3 regions of the Enterobacter sp. PL_is511 genome follow, and region 2 is predicted to be linked to each of the others. Evidence: predicted binding sites of a transcription regulator. Region 2 holds the regulator's gene; each other region holds the start of a gene.
What was found. The regulator sigma-54, encoded in region 2, starts transcription at its own class of promoters, with help from an activator protein. The targets are predictions, from matches to a motif close to GTTGGCACANNTTTCGCTNT.

Region 1 (6,528 bases), 460 kb from region 2:
CCCGCGACGACACCGGCAATGATCCCGGCGAAGAAGGACATGTTAATGGATGAGTTTATGACGGCCGTGGCTTTGGTAAGCACCAGGAAACCCACCGCCCCTGCGAGGGCTGCAGCACCGGCGTTGTCTTTTGCCAGACCAATGGCGATCCCTAAGGCAAACAACAAGGGTAGACTGTCAAAGATACCGCCACCGGCGCTGGCTATAAACGGAATATTAAAAACATCAGGCTGCCCGAGGCGTAATAATATCGCTGCAACGGGCAGGGTGGCGATTGGCAACATCAGGGCTTTACCCAGACGTTGCAGATAACTAAATGCGTTCATGAGAGTGGATTCCAAAAAGGACTTAATTCACGACGAAAAATAACACCTTTTATTTTAATGCGAAAGTCCCTGTAATAAAAATGTGATGCGGAATAAATTAATTTTTATTATATTTTATTAGCGAATTGTTCACGGCATAAACAATGATGAAGTAACTAATTTGTTCCGGTTTTAAACTGGTCGTGCTTCAGTTATCACGTTTACTCACCGGCATCATCAGTTCTCTCAGGCGCTCTATGCGCGCCTCCGGGCTGAGGTAGAGCCAGCGAAACAAAATATGTTCTGATTTTTTAGCCTGTTTAAAATAGGCGGAAAGGTAGTTGAGTTCTTTGCTAAAGGTGGTCATGGGATGTCTCCGGCTAATGGGTCTATTTTTAGGATAAGCCGAAAACAGGGAATAAAACAGGCTGGTGTTTATCAGGTGTTCCGTATTTAAATATTGATGGATGTAATGGTTAAGGGATTAATGGTGTTGATTTATCTTATTTGTATTTATGTCCTGAATAGAATTCGCAAAAAAAAGGCCCCGGGACATCGGGGCTACGGATAATATAATCCAATGGTTAAGTGAGCGTGGCAAGAGATTACGGGTTACGCGGGCAGCGATTTCAGCAGAGCGAAAGCCTCCTTCATCCGATCTTCGCTAACCACAAAGGCGCGTACCTGACCTTCGGCGTCAGAGCCGCGTGCAACCATTCCGTGAGGTTCAATGGCAATCTGCCAGCTCAGATCCATGCGCTGCGTCTCCCCCGCAAGATGCAACGGTAACTCTGGCGTTTTAACCTTCACCAGCATGGCGGGGAGTTTCAGCGGTGCGCTGCCGCCGAGCAGGTTTTTCGCCAGATACATGGCGCTCAGCTGTATCGGCTGCAGGAAAGGCAGCACCTGACCGTTGATTTCAGCGCAGTCGCCTAACGCGTAAATATCGGGCTGCGTGGTTTGAAGGTAGCTATTTACCTTCACGCCACGGCCTGTTTCGGCGCCTGCACGATGCGCCAGCGCAGTTTCCGGGCGCAGGCCCGTCGCCGCGATAACCACATCCACCTCAACGCTGCGGCTGCGGTCGAGCGTGGCACGAATACCGCCTTCGGTTTTGCGCAGGCTTTGCAGCTGCGATTTCAGCAGCAGATGCACCCCCATGTCGGTCAGACGATGCTGTAAGCGACTGCTTACTTCTGCGGGCATCAGCGCCGACAGAATGCTCGCCGCATGGTCGACCAGGGTCACCGATTTGCCCGCCCGGCAGAAATCCATCGCCAGCTCGGTGCCGATCAGCCCCCCGCCGACAATCATTACCCGCTGTGCGTCGCGAAGCGCCGTTTCGCTGGCCTGATACGCCTGTTGGCTGTTGAGGGTGAGCATCAGCTCGCGGCCCTCAATCGGCGGCACGAAAGCAGAGGCACCCGTGGCCAGCACCAGCCTGTCGTACTGCCAGGTTTTCTCCTTCGCTTTCACCACGTGTGCGGCGGCGTCGATATCGGTGACCCAGGTGTACGGAAACAGACGCAGGTTGAACTGTTCCGCGAACTCCCCCGCCGTCTGGCGGGTGAGGTCTTGGGCGCGCTGATTCTGGCTAATAACGTGGCTTAAATCAGGTTTGTTGTACTCGTCCATGCTGTCGGCGGCAATCACCGTCAGCGGCACGCTGGCATCCTGCTTGCGGATGTTTTTCACCAGCTGACGGGCGGCAAAGCCCGAGCCGATGATGACGATACCGTTGCTCATTTTGCCTCCGTACCCAGTTCGTCAAAGACGTCCTTACCGAGGGAACATTCCGGGCAGAGGAAATTGTCCGGCACGTTGCGCCACGGCGTGCCCGGGGCAACATCCTGCAGCGGTTCGCCCAGGTCAGGATCGTAAATCCACTGGCAGACGCTGCACTGCATGCGCGGGCCGAGATCGGCGGCTGCCGCGGCGGCACAGGCGCAGGCTTCCTGCTGTTCGGGTGCTTTTGCCGCCACTTCCGGCAGCGGAGCGAGCGCCCACTGACGGGCAATGTCGCGACCGTGCTGGCGACAGATCTCCAGGGCGTCGATATCCGGGCGCCACTTGGCCTTCAGGCTCATGGACATCTCAAAGCCCGCATCCTGTAAGCGGGTGGAGAGACGGTCTACCGCGCCGCCGCTCCAGCCGTGGGAGCCAAAGGCGCTGGCGCGTTTGTTACGGAAGCGCAGGCCGGTCATCTCTTCTACCAGACCGGCAATTTTCGGCATCATCACGTTGTTCATGGTGGAGGTGCCCACCAGCACGCCCTTAGAGCGGAACACGTTGGTTAACACCTCATTCTTATCGCTGCGCGCCACATTGAAGATTTTCACCGCCACGTTCGGGTCCACTTCGTTGATGCCCTGGGCAATGGCGTCCGCCATCATGCGGGTGTTGTTGGACATGGTGTCGTAGAAAATAGTGATGCGGTCTTCCTGATAGTCCGCCGCCCACTTCAGGTACAGCTCGACGATCTGGGTGGGGTTTTCACGCCACACCACGCCGTGGGAGGTGGCAATCATCTCCACCGGCAGGTTGAAGCCGAGGATTTCGGTGATTTTCGGCGTGACCAGGCGGCTGAACGGCGTCAGGATGTTGGCATAGTACCGCTGGCACTGCTCGAACAGCTCTGTCTGATCCACTTCGTCATTAAACAAACGTTCGTCGCAGTAGTGCTGGCCGAAGGCGTCGTTGCTGAACAGCACCGCGTCACCGGTCATGTAGGTCATCATGCTGTCCGGCCAGTGCAGCATCGGGGTTTCCACGAAGATCAGCTGCTTGCCATTACCGATATCCAGCGCGTCGCCGGTTTTCACGATGTGGAAGTTCCACTCCGGATGGTGGTGGTGGCCGTTGATCGAGTCGATGGCGTTGGTGGTGCAGTAGATAGGTGTGTTCGGGATGTAAGACATCAGCTCGGTCAGCGCACCGGCGTGATCTTCTTCCGCGTGGTTGATGATGATGTAATCGATGGTGTCGAGATCGATTTCGCTGCGCAGGTTCTGCACGAACTCGCGGCTGAACTTGTGATCGACGGTATCGATCAGCACGTTTTTTCCTTCGCGGATGAGATAGCTGTTGTAGCTGCTGCCGCGCAGCGTTTTATATTCCGTCCCGTGGAAATCACGCACTTCCCAGTCACGTTGACCGACCCAATGAATGTTATTTTTAACCAGAATAGACATAGCAACCTCTACGTAATACAGCATTTTCAAATAAGATGGTTTGCTTATATCAAGTTGCGTGCCAACTTTTAATTTATTGATTTTACTTAATTAATTTTTTTATGATCCGTAATGGGTAGTCATTATGACTATTCAAAACAGTGTCACTATGACAATATGCATTGTCAAAATGACAGCGAGGCAGACATGAGCTTTTCCGTAGACGTGCTGGCGAAGATCGCCATTGAGCTGCAAACCGGTATTGGCCATCAGGACCGCTTTCAGCGGTTGATCTCCACGCTGCGCCACGTGCTGGCGTGCGACGCTTCGGCGCTGCTGCGCTACGAAGGACGGCAGTTTATTCCCCTGGCGATCGACGGCCTGGCGAAGGATGTGCTCGGACGGCGCTTTGCCCTTGAAGGCCATCCGCGTCTGGAAACTATCGCCCGCGCGGGTGACGTGGTGCGCTTCCCGGCGGACAGCGACTTGCCCGATCCGTACGACGGGCTTATTCCCGGCCAGGAGAGCCTGAAGGTGCACGCCTGTATCGGCCTGCCGCTGTTTGCCGGGCAAAACCTGATTGGGGCGCTGACCCTCGACGGCATGTCGCCGGACCAGTTCGATACTTTCAGCGATGAAGAGTTGCGCCTCATTGCGGCGCTGGCCGCCGGGGCGCTTAACAACGCGCTGCTGATTGAACAGCTGGAGAGCCAGAATATTCTTCCCGGCAGCCCGGCGGCGTTTGAGCAGATAACGCACACAGAGATGATTGGCCTCTCGCCGGGCATGGCGCAGCTCAAAAAAGAGATTGAGATTGTTGCCGCGTCCGATTTGAACGTGCTGATCTTCGGGGAGACCGGCACCGGCAAGGAGCTGGTGGCGAAATCCATTCACGAAGCCTCGCCGCGCGCGATTAACCCGCTGGTGTACCTCAACTGCGCCGCGCTGCCGGAGAGCGTGGCGGAAAGCGAACTGTTTGGTCACGTTAAGGGAGCGTTTACCGGGGCCATCAGCAACCGCAGCGGCAAGTTTGAAATGGCCGATAACGGCACGCTGTTTCTGGATGAAATTGGCGAGCTGTCCCTTTCGTTACAGGCCAAGCTGCTGCGCGTGTTGCAGTACGGCGACATCCAGCGCGTGGGGGATGATCGCAGTCACAGAGTGGACGTTCGCGTGCTGGCGGCGACCAACCGTGACCTGCGTGAAGCGGTGCTGGCCGGGCAGTTCCGCGCCGACCTGTTCCACCGCCTGAGCGTGTTCCCACTTACCGTGCCGCCGCTGCGCGAGCGCGGGGACGACGTGGTGCTGCTGGCGGGCTATTTCTGCGAGCAGTGCCGTCTCAGGATGGGGCTTTCCCGCGTGGTGCTGAGCCCGGGGGCGAGGGCGCATCTGTTGAGCTACGGCTGGCCGGGCAACGTGCGCGAGCTGGAGCATGCGATCCACCGTGCGGTGGTGCTGGCGCGGGCGACGCGTTCGGGTGACGAAGTGGTGATCCACGCGCGGCATTTTGCGCTGCAGGATGAAACCGCACCGGCTGTCGTGCAGGCGGCGCCAGAGATAGCGAATGAAAATCTGCGTGAAGCCACGGAGGCGTTTCAGCGTCAGAGGATTACCCGCGCGCTGGAGCAGAATAACCGTAACTGGGCGGCGTGCGCCCGGGCGCTGGAGATGGACGTCGCCAACCTGCACCGGCTGGCGAAGCGTCTCGGACTGAAGGGTTAGATAATCCCGGCCTGATAGAAATCCTGCAGGTTGATGGCACCGCACAGTCTGCCGGCGTCATCCACCACCGGCGCGGCGGTGATTTTGCGCTTCATCAGCACCTCTTTGGCTTCAATGGCGCGGCTCTCGGCGTTCAGCGTCAGCCCGCCCTGTGTCATGGCGTCCGACACTTTGGTTTCCAGCTTGCCGCCGCCCACCAGCCAGCGGCGCAGGTCGCCGTCGGTGAACACGCCTTTGACGTACCCGTCGTCATCGCACACCGCTACCAGCCCCAGGCCGGTGCGGCTCAGCTCCAGCATCGCGTCCATGACGCTGGTATCGAGTTTGACCTGCGGAATAGCATCGTCGGTGCGCATCAGGTGGTGAACCTTGTTGAGCAGGCGTGCGCCGAGCGCCCCCGCCGGATGCGAACGGGCGAAATCTTCTTCGTTAAAGCCGCGCGCCTGCATTACCGCCATCGCCAGCGCGTCGCCCATCATCAGCGTGTTGACGGTGCTGGACGTCGGGGCGAGGTGCATCGGACAGGCTTCACGCTCAACGGAAATATCCAGCGTCGCTTTGGCGGCCAGCGCCAGCGGCGAGCGGGATTTCCCGGTCATCGCCAGCAGGGCGACCGATTTTTCCTGCAGACGTGGAATGATGAGGTCCAGCTCTTTGGCCGAACCGGAGTAGGAGATAAACAGCATTACGTCGCGGCTTTCTATCATCCCCAGATCGCCGTGCAGCGCCTCTGCAGGATGCACGAAGAACGCCGGGGTGCCGGTGCTGGCGAGCGTCGCAGCAATCTTTTTGCCGATATGGCCGGATTTACCGATGCCTGCCACGATCACTTTGCCTTCGCAGTGGATAATAGTGTTGGCGGCACGGACAAAATCCTCGCCCAGACGTTCCGGCAGGCGGCTGGCTTCCTGCAGTTCCAGCATCAGCGTCTGGCGGCCCGTTTCTAACAGAAAATCACTCATCTCTTTCTCCGGTTACGATCACGTCGATTCCTTTCTCTTCCAGCGCTTTCCTGAACGCCGGGTCGATACCCGCGTCGGTAATCAGCTTATCAACGCTTTCCAGGCTACAGACGATGTTGGGGCTTTTGCGGCCAAACTTCGACGAGTCTGCCATCAAAATTACTTCCCGCGCGGCGTTGCACATGGCTTTACTGACGCTGAACACCTCGTTGAACGTCGTAACCCCCGCGTTCAGGTCGATGCCGTCGGTGCCCATGAACAGTTTATCAAAGCTGAAGTGGTCGAAGGCGTTCTCCGCCAGCTGGCCGTGAAATGAGGCGGATTTTTTGCGGAAGGTGCCGCCGGGCATCAGGATGGTCTGCTCGCAGT
Region 2 (6,528 bases):
GTATCCGCTGTGCGCTCACCTCAGGTATTGAGGTGGCTATCATCACCGGGCGAAAAGCTAAACTGGTAGAAGACCGCTGTGAAACCTTAGGCATTACCCATCTGTATCAGGGGCAATCCGATAAGATGGCGGCGTTTAAGGATTTACTGGGTAAACTGGCTATCGCACCGGAAAACGTGGCCTACGTCGGGGACGATCTGATTGACTGGCCCGTGATGGCTGAAGTTGGGCTGAGCATCGCCGTTGCCGATGCGCATCCGCTGCTGATCCCGCGCGCTGACTATGTTACCCACATCAACGGGGGCCGCGGTGCCGTACGTGAAGTCTGCGATCTGCTCCTGCTGGCGCAGGGCAAGCTTGATGAGGCCAAAGGGCAATCGATATGAGTAAAACCAGACGTTGGATTATCATTTTGCTTTCGCTTGTCGCACTGGTATTGATTGGCGTGAACCTTGCCGATCGCGACGATACGCAAACAGAAGTGATCAACAATAACGATCCAACCTATAAAAGCGATCACAGCGACACCGTGGTCTACAGCCCTGAAGGCGCGCTGAACTATCGCCTGATTGCCCAGCATGTTGAATATTTTTCAGATGACGGTATTTCGTGGTTTACCCAACCTGTCATGACCACATTTGATAAGGACAAAGTGCCGACGTGGTCAATTAAGTCAGATCGGGCAAAACTGACAAATGACCGTATGCTTTATCTGTATGGCCACGTTGAAGTCAACGCCCTGACCGCTGACTCGCAACTACGAAAAATTACGACGGATAATGCCCAGATCAACCTGGTAACCCAGGACGTGACGTCGCAGGATCTGGTCACACTGTATGGCACAACATTTAATTCCAGCGGTTTGAGAATGCGCGGGAACTTACGCAGCAAAAACGCCGAGCTGATTGAAAAGGTTAGAACCTCCTATGAAATTCAAAACAAACAAACTCAGCCTTAAAGTAATTATCGCCAGCGCGATGCTGGCGACCAGTCTCCCCGCGCTTGCTGTAACGGGCGATACCGACCAACCGATCCATATCGAGTCCGACACCCAGTCTCTCGATATGCAGGGCAACGTCGTCACCTTCACGGGTAACGTCGTCATGACTCAGGGCACCATCAAAATTAATGCCGACAAAGTGGTCGTGACCCGTCCGGGTGGCGAGCAGGGCAAAGAGATCATTGATGGTTACGGTAACCCGGCCACCTTCTACCAGATGCAGGACAACGGCAAGCCGGTGAAAGGTCACGCTACGCACATGCACTATGAGCTGGCGAAGGACCTGGTCATCCTGACCGGTAATGCGTACCTGGAACAGCTGGACAGCAACATTACCGGCGACCAGATTACCTATCTGGTAAAAGAGCAAAAAATGCAGGCCTCCAGCGAGAAAGGCAAACGCGTCACCACCGTACTGGTTCCGTCGCAGCTGCAGGATAAAGGCAAAGGCCAGGCCCCGGCACAGAAGAAGAGTAACTAATTCGTTATGGCAACATTAACTGCAAAAAATCTCGCGAAGGCCTATAAAGGCCGCCGTGTCGTAGAAGATGTCAGTCTGACCGTCAACTCCGGCGAAATTGTAGGGCTACTTGGCCCTAACGGTGCGGGTAAAACCACCACTTTCTACATGGTCGTTGGCATTGTGCCGCGCGATGCTGGCAACATTGTCATTGACGATGAAGACATCAGTCTTCTGCCGCTGCACGCACGCGCACGTCGCGGGATCGGCTACCTGCCGCAGGAAGCCTCCATTTTCCGTCGTCTTAGCGTTTACGATAACCTGATGGCGGTCCTGCAAATTCGTAACGATCTGACCAGCGAACAGCGTCAGGATCGTGCCAACGAGCTGATGGAAGAGTTCCACATTGAGCATCTGCGCGACAGCCTCGGTCAGGCTCTCTCCGGGGGCGAACGCCGTCGTGTTGAGATTGCCCGTGCGCTGGCCGCAAATCCGAAGTTTATCCTTCTGGATGAACCGTTTGCGGGCGTTGACCCGATCTCGGTTATCGACATTAAACGTATCATTGAACACCTGCGTGACAGCGGGCTTGGCGTACTGATCACCGACCACAACGTCCGTGAAACGCTGGCCGTGTGTGAACGCGCGTATATTGTGAGCCAGGGCAATCTGATCGCCCACGGTACGCCGCAGCAGATCCTCGAAGACGATCATGTTAAGCGCGTCTATCTTGGGGAAGACTTCAGACTCTGATAGGGTAGAGGTAACGTAACGCCGAACCGGAGAAAAATGCTCTGAACATGAAGCAAGGTTTGCAATTAAGGCTCAGCCAACAACTGGCGATGACGCCGCAGCTACAGCAGGCAATTCGCCTGTTGCAACTGTCCACGTTAGAACTTCAGCAGGAGCTCCAGCAGGCGCTGGACAGCAACCCCCTGCTGGAACAAACCGATCTTCATGACGAGGTAGATACCCAGCAATCGCAGGATACAGAAGCGCTCGATACCGCGGATGCACTCGAACAAAAAGAGATGCCGGACGAGCTTCCGCTGGATGCCAGCTGGGATGAAATCTATACCGCCGGAACCCCTTCCGGTACGCGTGCAGACTACCAGGATGATGAGCTACCGGTCTACCAGGGCGAAACCACCCAGTCACTGCAGGATTACCTGATGTGGCAGGTGGAACTCACCCCCTTCTCCGATACCGACCGCGCGATTGCCACCTCAATTGTCGATGCCGTTGACGACACTGGCTATTTGACCGTCACGCTGGACGATATTCTGGAAAGCATGGGCGACGACGAGATAGAGCTTGAGGAAGTTGAAGCCGTTCTGAAGCGCATCCAGCGTTTCGATCCAGTAGGCGTGGCCGCAAAAGATCTGCGCGACTGCCTACTGATCCAGCTTTCTCAGTTCAGCAAAGAGACGCCGTGGCTCGACGAGGCGCGCTTAATCATCAGCGATCATCTGGATCTGCTGGCGAACCACGATTTCCGCTCCCTGATGCGCGTCACGCGCCTGAAGGAAGAGGTGCTGAAAGAAGCGGTGAATCTGATCCAGTCGCTCGATCCGCGCCCGGGACAGTCGATCCAGACCAGCGAGCCCGAGTACGTCATCCCGGATGTGCTGGTCAGAAAACACAATGGCCGCTGGGTCGTTGAACTGAATTCAGACAGCATCCCTCGCCTGCAAATCAACCAGCAGTATGCCTCCATGTGCACCAGCGTGCGTAACGACTCCGACAATCAATATATTCGTAGCAATTTGCAGGAAGCGCGATGGCTGATCAAAAGTCTGGAGAGCCGAAATGATACGCTGCTACGCGTCAGCCGCTGTATTGTCGAACAGCAGCAGGCGTTCTTTGAGCAGGGCGAAGAGTATATGAAACCGATGGTACTGGCGGATATCGCCCAGGCCGTCGAAATGCATGAATCAACCATTTCCCGTGTCACCACGCAGAAGTATCTGCACAGTCCACGCGGTATTTTTGAGCTTAAGTATTTCTTCTCCAGCCATGTGAATACCGAGGGCGGCGGCGAAGCGTCGTCAACGGCCATTCGTGCCCTGGTGAAGAAGTTGATCGCCGCGGAGAATCCCGCGAAGCCACTAAGCGACAGTAAGTTAACCACCATGCTGTCCGATCAGGGTATTATGGTGGCACGTCGTACTGTTGCGAAGTATCGAGAGTCTTTATCCATTCCGCCGTCCAACCAGCGTAAACAGCTGGTCTGACACAACCGATAAGGAAGACACTATGCAGCTCAACATCACTGGACAAAACGTCGAAATTACTGAGGCTTTACGCGACTTTGTGAACGCGAAGTTTGCAAAACTCGAGCAGTATTTCGAAAGGATCAATCAGGTCTATATTGTGTTGAAAGTGGAGAAAGTGACTCATATCTCGGATGCCACCCTGCATGTTAACGGGGGTGAACTGCATGCCAGTGCGGAAGGGCAAGACATGTACGCTGCTATCGACGGCTTGATTGATAAGCTTGCACGACAGCTCAATAAACATAAAGATAAACTGAAACAACACTAATTGTCCGGGCAGTTAACGGGTGCAGGACGGCCTGTTGTGAAACACAACAGGCCATTTGTACAGTTAGCGCTTAGGTGAAATTATGATGAACAACGATTCCGCTCTTCAACTGAGCAATGTCCTTAACCAGGAATGTACCCGCAGTGCGGTTCACTGCCAGAGCAAAAAACGTGCGCTGGAGATCATCAGTGAACTGGCCGCAAAACAGCTGGGCCTGCCGCCGCAGGTGGTATTCGAGGCGATTCTGACCCGTGAAAAAATGGGCAGTACCGGTATCGGCAACGGCATCGCGATCCCGCACGGCAAACTGGAAGAGGATACCCTGCGTGCCGTTGGTGTGTTTGTGCAGCTTGAAACACCCATCGCCTTCGATGCCATCGATAACCAGCCCGTCGATCTCCTCTTCGCGCTGCTGGTGCCTGCCGATCAGACGAAAACCCATCTGCATACGCTGTCGCTGGTCGCAAAACGTCTGGCCGATAAAACCATTTGCCGTCGGCTGCGCTCGGCCCAAAGTGATGAAGAGCTCTATCAAATTATCACTGAAGCAGAAGGCAATCAGGATGATGCATAACCAGGAGATGGCCTTCACATCTGTTGTCCTGAGGAGAAACGGAACATGGTGCTGATGATTGTCAGTGGCCGTTCAGGGTCGGGGAAATCCGTTGCTCTGCGCGCGCTGGAAGACATGGGTTTTTACTGCGTCGATAACCTGCCGGTCGTGTTATTGCCTGACCTGGCCCGTACGCTTGCGGAGAGGCAAACCTCTGCCGCCGTCAGCATCGACGTCCGTAACATGCCTGAATCGCCAGAGATCTTCGAGCAGGCCATGAGCAACCTGCCTGATGCGTTCTCGCCTCAGCTGCTGTTCCTCGATGCAGACCGCAATACGCTGATCCGTCGCTACAGCGATACCCGTCGCTTGCACCCGCTTTCCAGTAAGAACCTCTCACTGGAGAGCGCGATCGATGAAGAGAGCGATCTGCTGGAGCCGCTGCGCTCTCGTGCCGACCTGATTGTCGACACCTCTGAGATGTCCGTTCACGAGCTGGCGGAAATGCTGCGTACCCGACTGTTGGGCAAGCGCGAGCGCGAACTGACGATGGTGTTCGAATCCTTCGGCTTTAAGCACGGTATTCCAATTGATGCGGATTACGTTTTCGACGTGCGCTTCCTGCCGAACCCGCACTGGGATCCGAAGCTGCGTCCCATGACCGGTCTGGACAAACCCGTCGCGGCCTTCCTCGACCGGCACACAGAAGTTCACAATTTTATCTACCAGACGCGAAGCTACCTTGAGCTATGGTTACCTATGCTGGAGACAAACAATCGTAGCTACCTGACGGTGGCGATTGGCTGTACCGGCGGTAAACATCGTTCGGTTTATATCGCCGAACAGCTGGCCGACTATTTCCGCTCGCGCGGGAAGAACGTTCAGTCCCGTCATCGCACGCTGGAAAAACGTAAAACATGACCGTAAAACAAACCGTTGAGATCACCAATAAGCTGGGTATGCATGCACGCCCGGCGATGAAACTGTTTGAGCTGATGCAGGGTTTCGATGCAGAGGTTCTGCTGCGGAATGACGAAGGTACCGAAGCGGAAGCGAACAGCGTGATAGCCCTGCTAATGCTGGATTCCGCCAAAGGGCGTCAGATTGAAGTCGAAGCCACAGGACCTCAGGAAGAGGAAGCGCTGGCGGCGGTGATTGCCCTGTTTAACGCCGGATTTGACGAAGACTAACGTTCGCCCCTTCGGCGGGTGGCGCTGCGCTTACCCGCCCTACTTAAGATTGTTACGCTGCATAAAACCCTCTCCACCCAGCTGATTCATCTGGCGTAGGATCCACGCCTGACGGCTTCGCACGTACCCTGATGGGGCGCTGGCTTTAAAGCGGATGGGATTCGGTAAGACAGCGGCCAATAGTGCTGCTTCTGACATGCTCAGACGGCTGGCTGGCTTATTGAAATAACGCTGCGCGGCAGCTTCCACGCCAAAAATACCGTCGCCAAATTCAGCGACGTTGAGATAGACGGTCAGAATGCGCTTTTTGCTCCAGACCGTTTCCATCCCCAGGGTCAACCCCGCTTCCAGCCCCTTTCGCACCCAGCTGCGGCCGTCCCACAGAAACAGATTTTTGGCCGTCTGCTGCGACAAGGTTGAGGCACCGCGCACGCGGTTTTCATGGCGTTCGTTATGGGCCAGCGCCTTCTCGATGGCCGCCACGTCGAACCCCCAGTGCTCCGGGAATTTCTGGTCCTCCGCCGCGATGACCGCCAGACCCATGAACGGCGAGATCTCGTCCATGCTTACCCAGTCAGAGTGGGCAACATAGCTGAAATCGCCGCTGAGCCACGCGCCGAGCTGGCGCTCAACCATCACGGCAGAGAACGGGACTGGCATAATGCTGAACAGGGCGAGTCCACCGCCCCAAAACACCGCCAGCACCAGAACGATGCGCAACAGGGTACGTTTTACCCACGCGCCGGCACCGGATTGACGACTCATTCAGCCAACACCAGCA
Region 3 (6,528 bases), on a different contig from region 2:
AGGTCAATCAGTCTATACAGGCGATGAACATTACGAGGATTATTATCGCGCATCGCGAAACCACGATTTCATCGGCAGATCGGGTGTTCGTGATAAATGGAGCAGAGTTACCCTAATCCGTGAATTTCGCAGGAAAAAGATAGCGTTGGGACATAACGTCCCCGGGTAATGAAGAATTCTGGCGATCATCGAATAAAAAAGCCGCTGAGGGATCAGCGGCTTTTTACCTGCCGGGTGGCGCGTGCGCTTACCCGGCCTATAGATTGACCGTATTAGTCTTCTTTCGCACCGCGCATAGCACGTTTACGATCGTTCTCGGTCAGGTGACGTTTACGGATACGAATTGACTGTGGAGTCACTTCTACCAGTTCGTCATCATCGATGAATTCCAGAGCCTGCTCCAGAGTCATCTTGATCGGTGGAACCAGAACCGTTGCTTCGTCAGTACCGGACGCACGCATGTTGGTCAGTTTCTTACCGGTCAGGCAGTTTACGGTCAGGTCGTTAGAACGACTGTGAATACCGATGATCTGGCCTTCATAAACTTCAGCACCGTGACCCAGGAACAGCTTACCGCGATCCTGCAGACCGAACAGCGCAAACGCAACCGCTTTACCCTGACCGTTGGAGATCAGCACGCCGTTGTTACGCTGGCCCACTTCGCCCGGACGAACGTCGTCGTAGTGGCTGAAGGTGGAGTACAGCAGACCGGTACCGGAGGTCATGGTCATGAACTCTGAACGGAAGCCGATCAGGCCACGGCTTGGGATCACGTAGTCGAGACGTACGCGGCCTTTGCCATCTGGATTCATGTTTTTCAGGTCGCCTTTACGCTCACCCAGAGCCTGCATCACAGAACCCTGGTGCTGCTCTTCAACGTCCAGCGTCACGTTTTCGAACGGCTCTTGTTTACGGCCGTCGATTTCGCGGAAGATTACTTTCGGACGGGAAACCGCCATTTCGAAACCTTCACGACGCATGTTTTCGATCAGAACAGACAGGTGCAGCTCACCACGACCCGAAACGCGGAATGCATCAGCGTCTTCGGTTTCTTCAACGCGCAGCGCAACGTTGTGCACCAGCTCTTTGTTCAGGCGGTCAAGGATCTGACGAGAGGTAACGAACTTACCTTCTTTACCACAGAACGGAGAGGTGTTGACGTTGAAGAACATGGATACGGTTGGTTCATCAACGGACAGGGCTGGCAGCGCTTCGACGTTCTGCGGATCGCAGATGGTGTCGGAGATGTTCAGTTCACCCAGACCGGTGATAGCGATAATGTCGCCCGCTTCAGCGATGTCGCTCTCGATACGCTCAAGACCCAGGTGAGTCAGCACTTTACCAACTTTACCGTTACGGGTTTTGCCTTCACTATCGATGATAGTAACCTGCTGGTTAGGCTTCACTTTACCGCGCTTGATACGACCAATGCCGATTACGCCAACGTAGTTGTTGTAGTCGAGCTGAGAGATCTGCATCTGCAGGGTACCGTCAAGATCGACGTTTGGCGCAGGAACACGGTCAACAATCGCCTGATACAGCGGGGTCATGTCTTCAGCCATGTCTTCGTGGTCCAGACCTGCGATACCGTTCAGCGCAGAGGCGTAAACGATAGGGAAGTCCAGCTGCTCGTCGGTCGCGTCGAGGTTAACGAACAGGTCGAAGACCTGGTCAACAACCCAGTCAGGACGCGCGCCAGGGCGGTCAACTTTGTTGATAACAACGATTGGCTTCAGACCATGGGCAAAAGCTTTTTTGGTCACGAAGCGCGTCTGTGGCATTGGGCCATCCATTGCGTCAACGACCAGCAGAACGGAGTCTACCATGGACATTACACGTTCAACTTCACCACCGAAGTCGGCGTGCCCTGGGGTATCAACGATGTTGATACGGTAGTCATTCCATTTAATCGCGGTGTTTTTCGCGAGGATAGTAATCCCACGCTCTTTCTCCAAATCGTTGGAGTCCATCACGCGTTCTTGGGTTTCGGCACGCGCATCAAACGTACCGGATTGCTGCAGCAGCTTGTCAACCAGGGTAGTTTTACCATGGTCTACGTGCGCGATGATGGCGATGTTACGCAAATTTTCGATCACAACTTTGCCTCAGGCATTTAGAAATAGCGCGTTATTGTACACGGATTAATCGCACTACAAAACAGGATCACAAACATCCCCCGCAAACAAGTCATGCAGGGATGCTTTGTGATCGCTTTCACGGAGCGGTAAAAGGGCTCCTTAACGTAAATTGCACCAATATGGTGCTCAATGTTCACATTGAAGCACTATACTGGTGCAACAAATCCATCGTGGTGCAGCCCTTTTGCACTATGGTGCGCATGATAACGCCTTTTTGGGGTGTTTTAAAAGTTGGCACAGATTTCGCTTTATAAAAAATACATGGCACCAGCCAGTACAAACAGAAATTGAAGACCTCGTTACCACGACGACAATGACCAATCTGGAGAGTTAAGTATGTCCGCTGAACACGTTTTGACGATGCTGAACGAACATGAAGTGAAGTTTGTTGATCTGCGCTTCACCGATACCAAAGGTAAAGAACAGCACGTCACAATCCCTGCTCATCAGGTGAACGCCGAATTCTTCGAAGAAGGCAAAATGTTTGACGGCTCCTCCATTGGTGGCTGGAAAGGCATTAACGAATCCGACATGGTTCTGATGCCGGACGCGACCACTGCGCTCATTGACCCGTTCTTCGAAGAACCAACCCTGATCATCCGTTGCGACATCCTCGAGCCAGGCACGCTGCAGGGCTACGACCGTGACCCACGTTCTATCGCAAAACGTGCTGAAGAGTACCTGCGTTCTACCGGCATCGCAGACACCGTTCTGTTCGGACCAGAGCCAGAGTTCTTCCTGTTTGACGACATCCGTTTCGGCGCTTCAATTTCTGGTTCCCACGTGGCTATCGATGACATCGAAGGTGCATGGAACTCTTCCACCAAATACGAAGGTGGTAACAAAGGTCACCGTCCTGGCGTGAAAGGCGGTTACTTCCCGGTTCCTCCGGTCGATTCTTCACAGGACATCCGTTCTACCATGTGTATGATCATGGAAGAGATGGGCCTGGTTGTTGAAGCGCACCACCACGAAGTGGCGACTGCTGGCCAGAACGAAATCGCTACCCGCTTTAACACCATGACCAAGAAAGCGGATGAGATTCAGATTTACAAATACGTTGTGCACAACGTTGCGCACCGTTTCGGTAAAACCGCGACCTTCATGCCAAAACCAATGTTTGGCGATAACGGTTCCGGTATGCACTGCCACATGTCTCTGTCCAAGAACGGTACCAACCTGTTCTCTGGCGACAAATATGCCGGTCTGTCCGAGCAGGCGCTGCACTACATCGGTGGTGTTATCAAACACGCTAAAGCGATCAACGCCCTGGCGAACCCAACCACTAACTCCTACAAGCGTCTGGTCCCGGGCTACGAAGCGCCAGTGATGCTGGCCTACTCAGCACGTAACCGTTCTGCTTCTATCCGTATCCCGGTGGTGGCGTCTCCTAAAGCACGTCGTATCGAAGTGCGCTTCCCGGATCCAGCGGCTAACCCATACCTGTGCTTCGCAGCACTGCTGATGGCCGGTCTGGACGGTATTAAGAACAAGATCCACCCGGGCGAAGCGATGGACAAAAACCTGTACGACCTGCCGCCAGAAGAAGCGAAAGAGATCCCACAGGTTGCTGGCTCTCTGGAAGAAGCCCTGCAGGCGCTGGACGCAGACCGCGAGTTCCTGACTGCGGGTGGTGTGTTCACTGATGAAGCGATTGACGCTTACATCGCCCTGCGTATTGAAGAGAACGACCGTGTGCGTATGACGCCACACCCGGTTGAGTTCGAACTGTACTACAGCGTTTAATAAAGTTGTTTTACCCGGCGTGACAAGCGCCGGGGGTAGTTGCCGTGGAAACTTTTAGCCCATCTCCGGATGGGCTTTTTTCTCCACCAACAACCTGATCTCACGCGCTATTTACGCCGAAAACGCTATACTGCACTAAAACAGTGCAACAACTCCAGGAGACTGCTGAATGGCAACTGGCACGCTGCCCGATGCTGGGCAGATCCTCAATTCTTTGATTAACAGCATTTTGCTGGTCGATGACGAGCTGGCCGTTCATTACGCCAACCCGGCGGCGCAGCAGCTGCTCGCCCAAAGCGCACGTAAACTGTTCGGCACCCCGCTTCCTGAACTCCTGAGCTATTTTTCGCTGAATATTGGCCTGATGCAGGAAAGTTTGCAGGCTGGCCAGGGGTTTACCGATAACGAAGTGACGCTGGTGATCGACGGACGCTCGCACATTCTGTCTCTGACCGCGCAGCGTCTTCCCGATGGGATGATCCTGCTGGAAATGGCGCCGATGGATAATCAGCGTCGACTGAGCCAGGAGCAGCTTCAGCATGCACAGCAAATTGCCGCCCGTGACCTGGTGCGCGGTCTGGCGCATGAAATCAAAAACCCGTTGGGTGGATTACGCGGCGCGGCGCAGCTTCTGACCAAGGCACTCCCCGATCCCGCGCTGGCGGAGTACACCAACGTCATCATTGAGCAGGCGGACCGTCTGCGAAATCTGGTAGACCGTCTTCTTGGTCCGCAGCAGCCGGGAATGCACGTCACTGAAAGCATCCATAAAGTGGCTGAACGGGTGGTGAAGCTCGTCTCAATGGAGCTGCCGGAGAACGTCACGCTGGTACGTGATTACGACCCAAGCCTGCCGGAACTGGCCCATGATCCGGACCAGATTGAGCAGGTCCTGTTGAATATTGTGCGTAATGCCCTGCAGGCGCTGGGGCCTGAAGGGGGCGAGATTATTTTACGCACCCGCACCGCCTTCCAGCTCACGTTACACGGCGTGCGCTACCGGCTGGCGGCCCGAATCGACGTTGAGGATAACGGGCCCGGCATTCCATCGCATCTGCAGGATACCCTGTTCTACCCGATGGTAAGCGGTCGCGAAGGCGGGACCGGCCTGGGCTTATCCATTGCCCGCAGTTTGATCGATCAACACTCCGGGAAAATTGAATTTACCAGTTGGCCGGGACATACCGAGTTTTCGGTTTTCCTGCCGATTAAAAAATAAAGGTGACGTTTATGCAACGAGGGATAGTCTGGGTAGTCGATGACGATAGCTCCATCCGTTGGGTGCTTGAACGCGCGCTCACAGGGGCAGGGTTAAGCTGCACGACGTTTGAGAGCGGCAGCGAAGTGCTCGATGCACTCACCACCAAAACGCCGGATGTTCTGCTTTCGGATATTCGTATGCCGGGCATGGACGGGCTGGCGCTGTTAAAGCAGATCAAACAACGCCACCCTATGCTTCCGGTCATCATAATGACCGCGCATTCCGATCTGGATGCCGCAGTGAGCGCCTATCAGCAAGGGGCGTTCGATTACCTGCCCAAACCGTTTGATATTGACGAAGCGGTGGCGCTGGTTGAGCGCGCGATTAGCCATTATCAGGAGCAGCAACAGCCGCGCCACGCGCCCGATTTTGGGCCAACGACAGACATCATCGGCGAAGCGCCGGCGATGCAGGACGTGTTTCGCATTATCGGTCGTCTGTCCCGCTCGTCCATCAGCGTCTTGATTAACGGCGAATCGGGAACCGGTAAAGAGCTTGTGGCGCATGCATTGCATCGCCATAGCCCGCGGGCAAAAGCGCCGTTTATCGCTCTGAATATGGCGGCGATCCCGAAGGATTTGATTGAGTCCGAACTGTTCGGCCATGAAAAAGGGGCATTTACCGGCGCTAATACCATTCGTCAGGGGCGTTTCGAACAGGCTGACGGTGGCACGTTGTTCCTGGACGAAATTGGCGATATGCCGCTGGATGTTCAGACCCGCCTGCTGCGCGTGCTGGCCGACGGACAGTTTTACCGCGTGGGCGGCTATGCGCCGGTGAAGGTAGACGTGCGCATTATTGCCGCGACCCACCAGAACCTGGAGCAACGCGTGCAGGAAGGGAAATTCCGTGAGGATTTATTCCATCGCCTGAACGTCATCCGCGTTCATCTGCCGCCGCTGCGTGAGCGTCGGGAAGATATTCCCCGCCTGGCGCGTCATTTTCTGCAGGTGGCCGCCCGCGAGCTGGGTGTGGAAGCCAAGCAGCTTCACCCGGAAACCGATGCCGCTCTGACGCGCCTGGCGTGGCCGGGCAACGTGCGTCAGCTGGAAAACACCTGCCGCTGGTTAACCGTGATGGCCGCCGGGCAGGAAGTGCTGATTCAGGATTTACCCGCTGAGCTGTTTGAAGCGACCGCGCCTGAAAGCACTACCGGGCACGCGCTGCCGGACAGCTGGGCGACGCTGCTGGCACAGTGGGCCGACCGCGCGTTGCGTTCCGGTCATCAAAACCTGCTGTCTGAAGCTCAGCCAGAGATGGAGCGTACGCTGTTAACTACCGCGCTTCGTCATACGCAGGGTCACAAGCAGGAAGCCGCTCGCCTGTTGGGATGGGGACGTAATACCCTGACGCGCAAGCTTAAAGAGTTGGGAATGGAGTGAT

Region 1: a site for sigma-54 is predicted at 3,543-3,562, ahead of norV (anaerobic nitric oxide reductase flavorubredoxin). Genes of this name have one in related genera too.
Region 3: a site for sigma-54 is predicted at 2,369-2,388, ahead of glnA (glutamate--ammonia ligase). Genes of this name have one in related genera too.

Annotation. Positions count from the first base shown of each region.
Region 1 is NZ_JBVPGP010000023.1:540,271-546,798, forward strand. Features, by position in the region: gene nagE (N-acetylglucosamine-specific PTS transporter subunit IIBC) at 1-326, opposite strand, end outside; gene AC0TN7_RS14860 (hypothetical protein) at 514-672, opposite strand; gene norW (NADH:flavorubredoxin reductase NorW) at 918-2,051, opposite strand; gene norV (anaerobic nitric oxide reductase flavorubredoxin) at 2,048-3,496, opposite strand; gene norR (nitric oxide reductase transcriptional regulator NorR) at 3,683-5,197, shown strand; gene gutQ (arabinose-5-phosphate isomerase GutQ) at 5,194-6,159, opposite strand; gene srlR (glucitol operon DNA-binding transcriptional repressor SrlR) at 6,152-6,528, opposite strand, start outside.
Region 2 is NZ_JBVPGP010000023.1:76,858-83,385, reverse strand. Features, by position in the region: gene kdsC (3-deoxy-manno-octulosonate-8-phosphatase KdsC) at 1-386, shown strand, start outside; gene lptC (LPS export ABC transporter periplasmic protein LptC) at 383-958, shown strand; gene lptA (lipopolysaccharide ABC transporter substrate-binding protein LptA) at 927-1,481, shown strand; gene lptB (LPS export ABC transporter ATP-binding protein) at 1,488-2,213, shown strand; gene rpoN (RNA polymerase factor sigma-54) at 2,261-3,694, shown strand; gene hpf (ribosome hibernation promoting factor) at 3,717-4,004, shown strand; gene ptsN (PTS IIA-like nitrogen regulatory protein PtsN) at 4,087-4,578, shown strand; gene rapZ (RNase adapter RapZ) at 4,624-5,478, shown strand; gene npr (PTS phosphocarrier protein NPr) at 5,475-5,747, shown strand; gene mtgA (monofunctional biosynthetic peptidoglycan transglycosylase) at 5,787-6,512, opposite strand; gene elbB (isoprenoid biosynthesis glyoxalase ElbB) at 6,509-6,528, opposite strand, start outside.
Region 3 is NZ_JBVPGP010000012.1:11,599-18,126, reverse strand. Features, by position in the region: gene AC0TN7_RS00975 (peptidase domain-containing ABC transporter) at 1-116, shown strand, start outside; gene typA (ribosome-dependent GTPase TypA) at 273-2,096, opposite strand; gene glnA (glutamate--ammonia ligase) at 2,475-3,884, shown strand; gene glnL (nitrogen regulation protein NR(II)) at 4,054-5,103, shown strand; gene glnG (nitrogen regulation protein NR(I)) at 5,115-6,527, shown strand.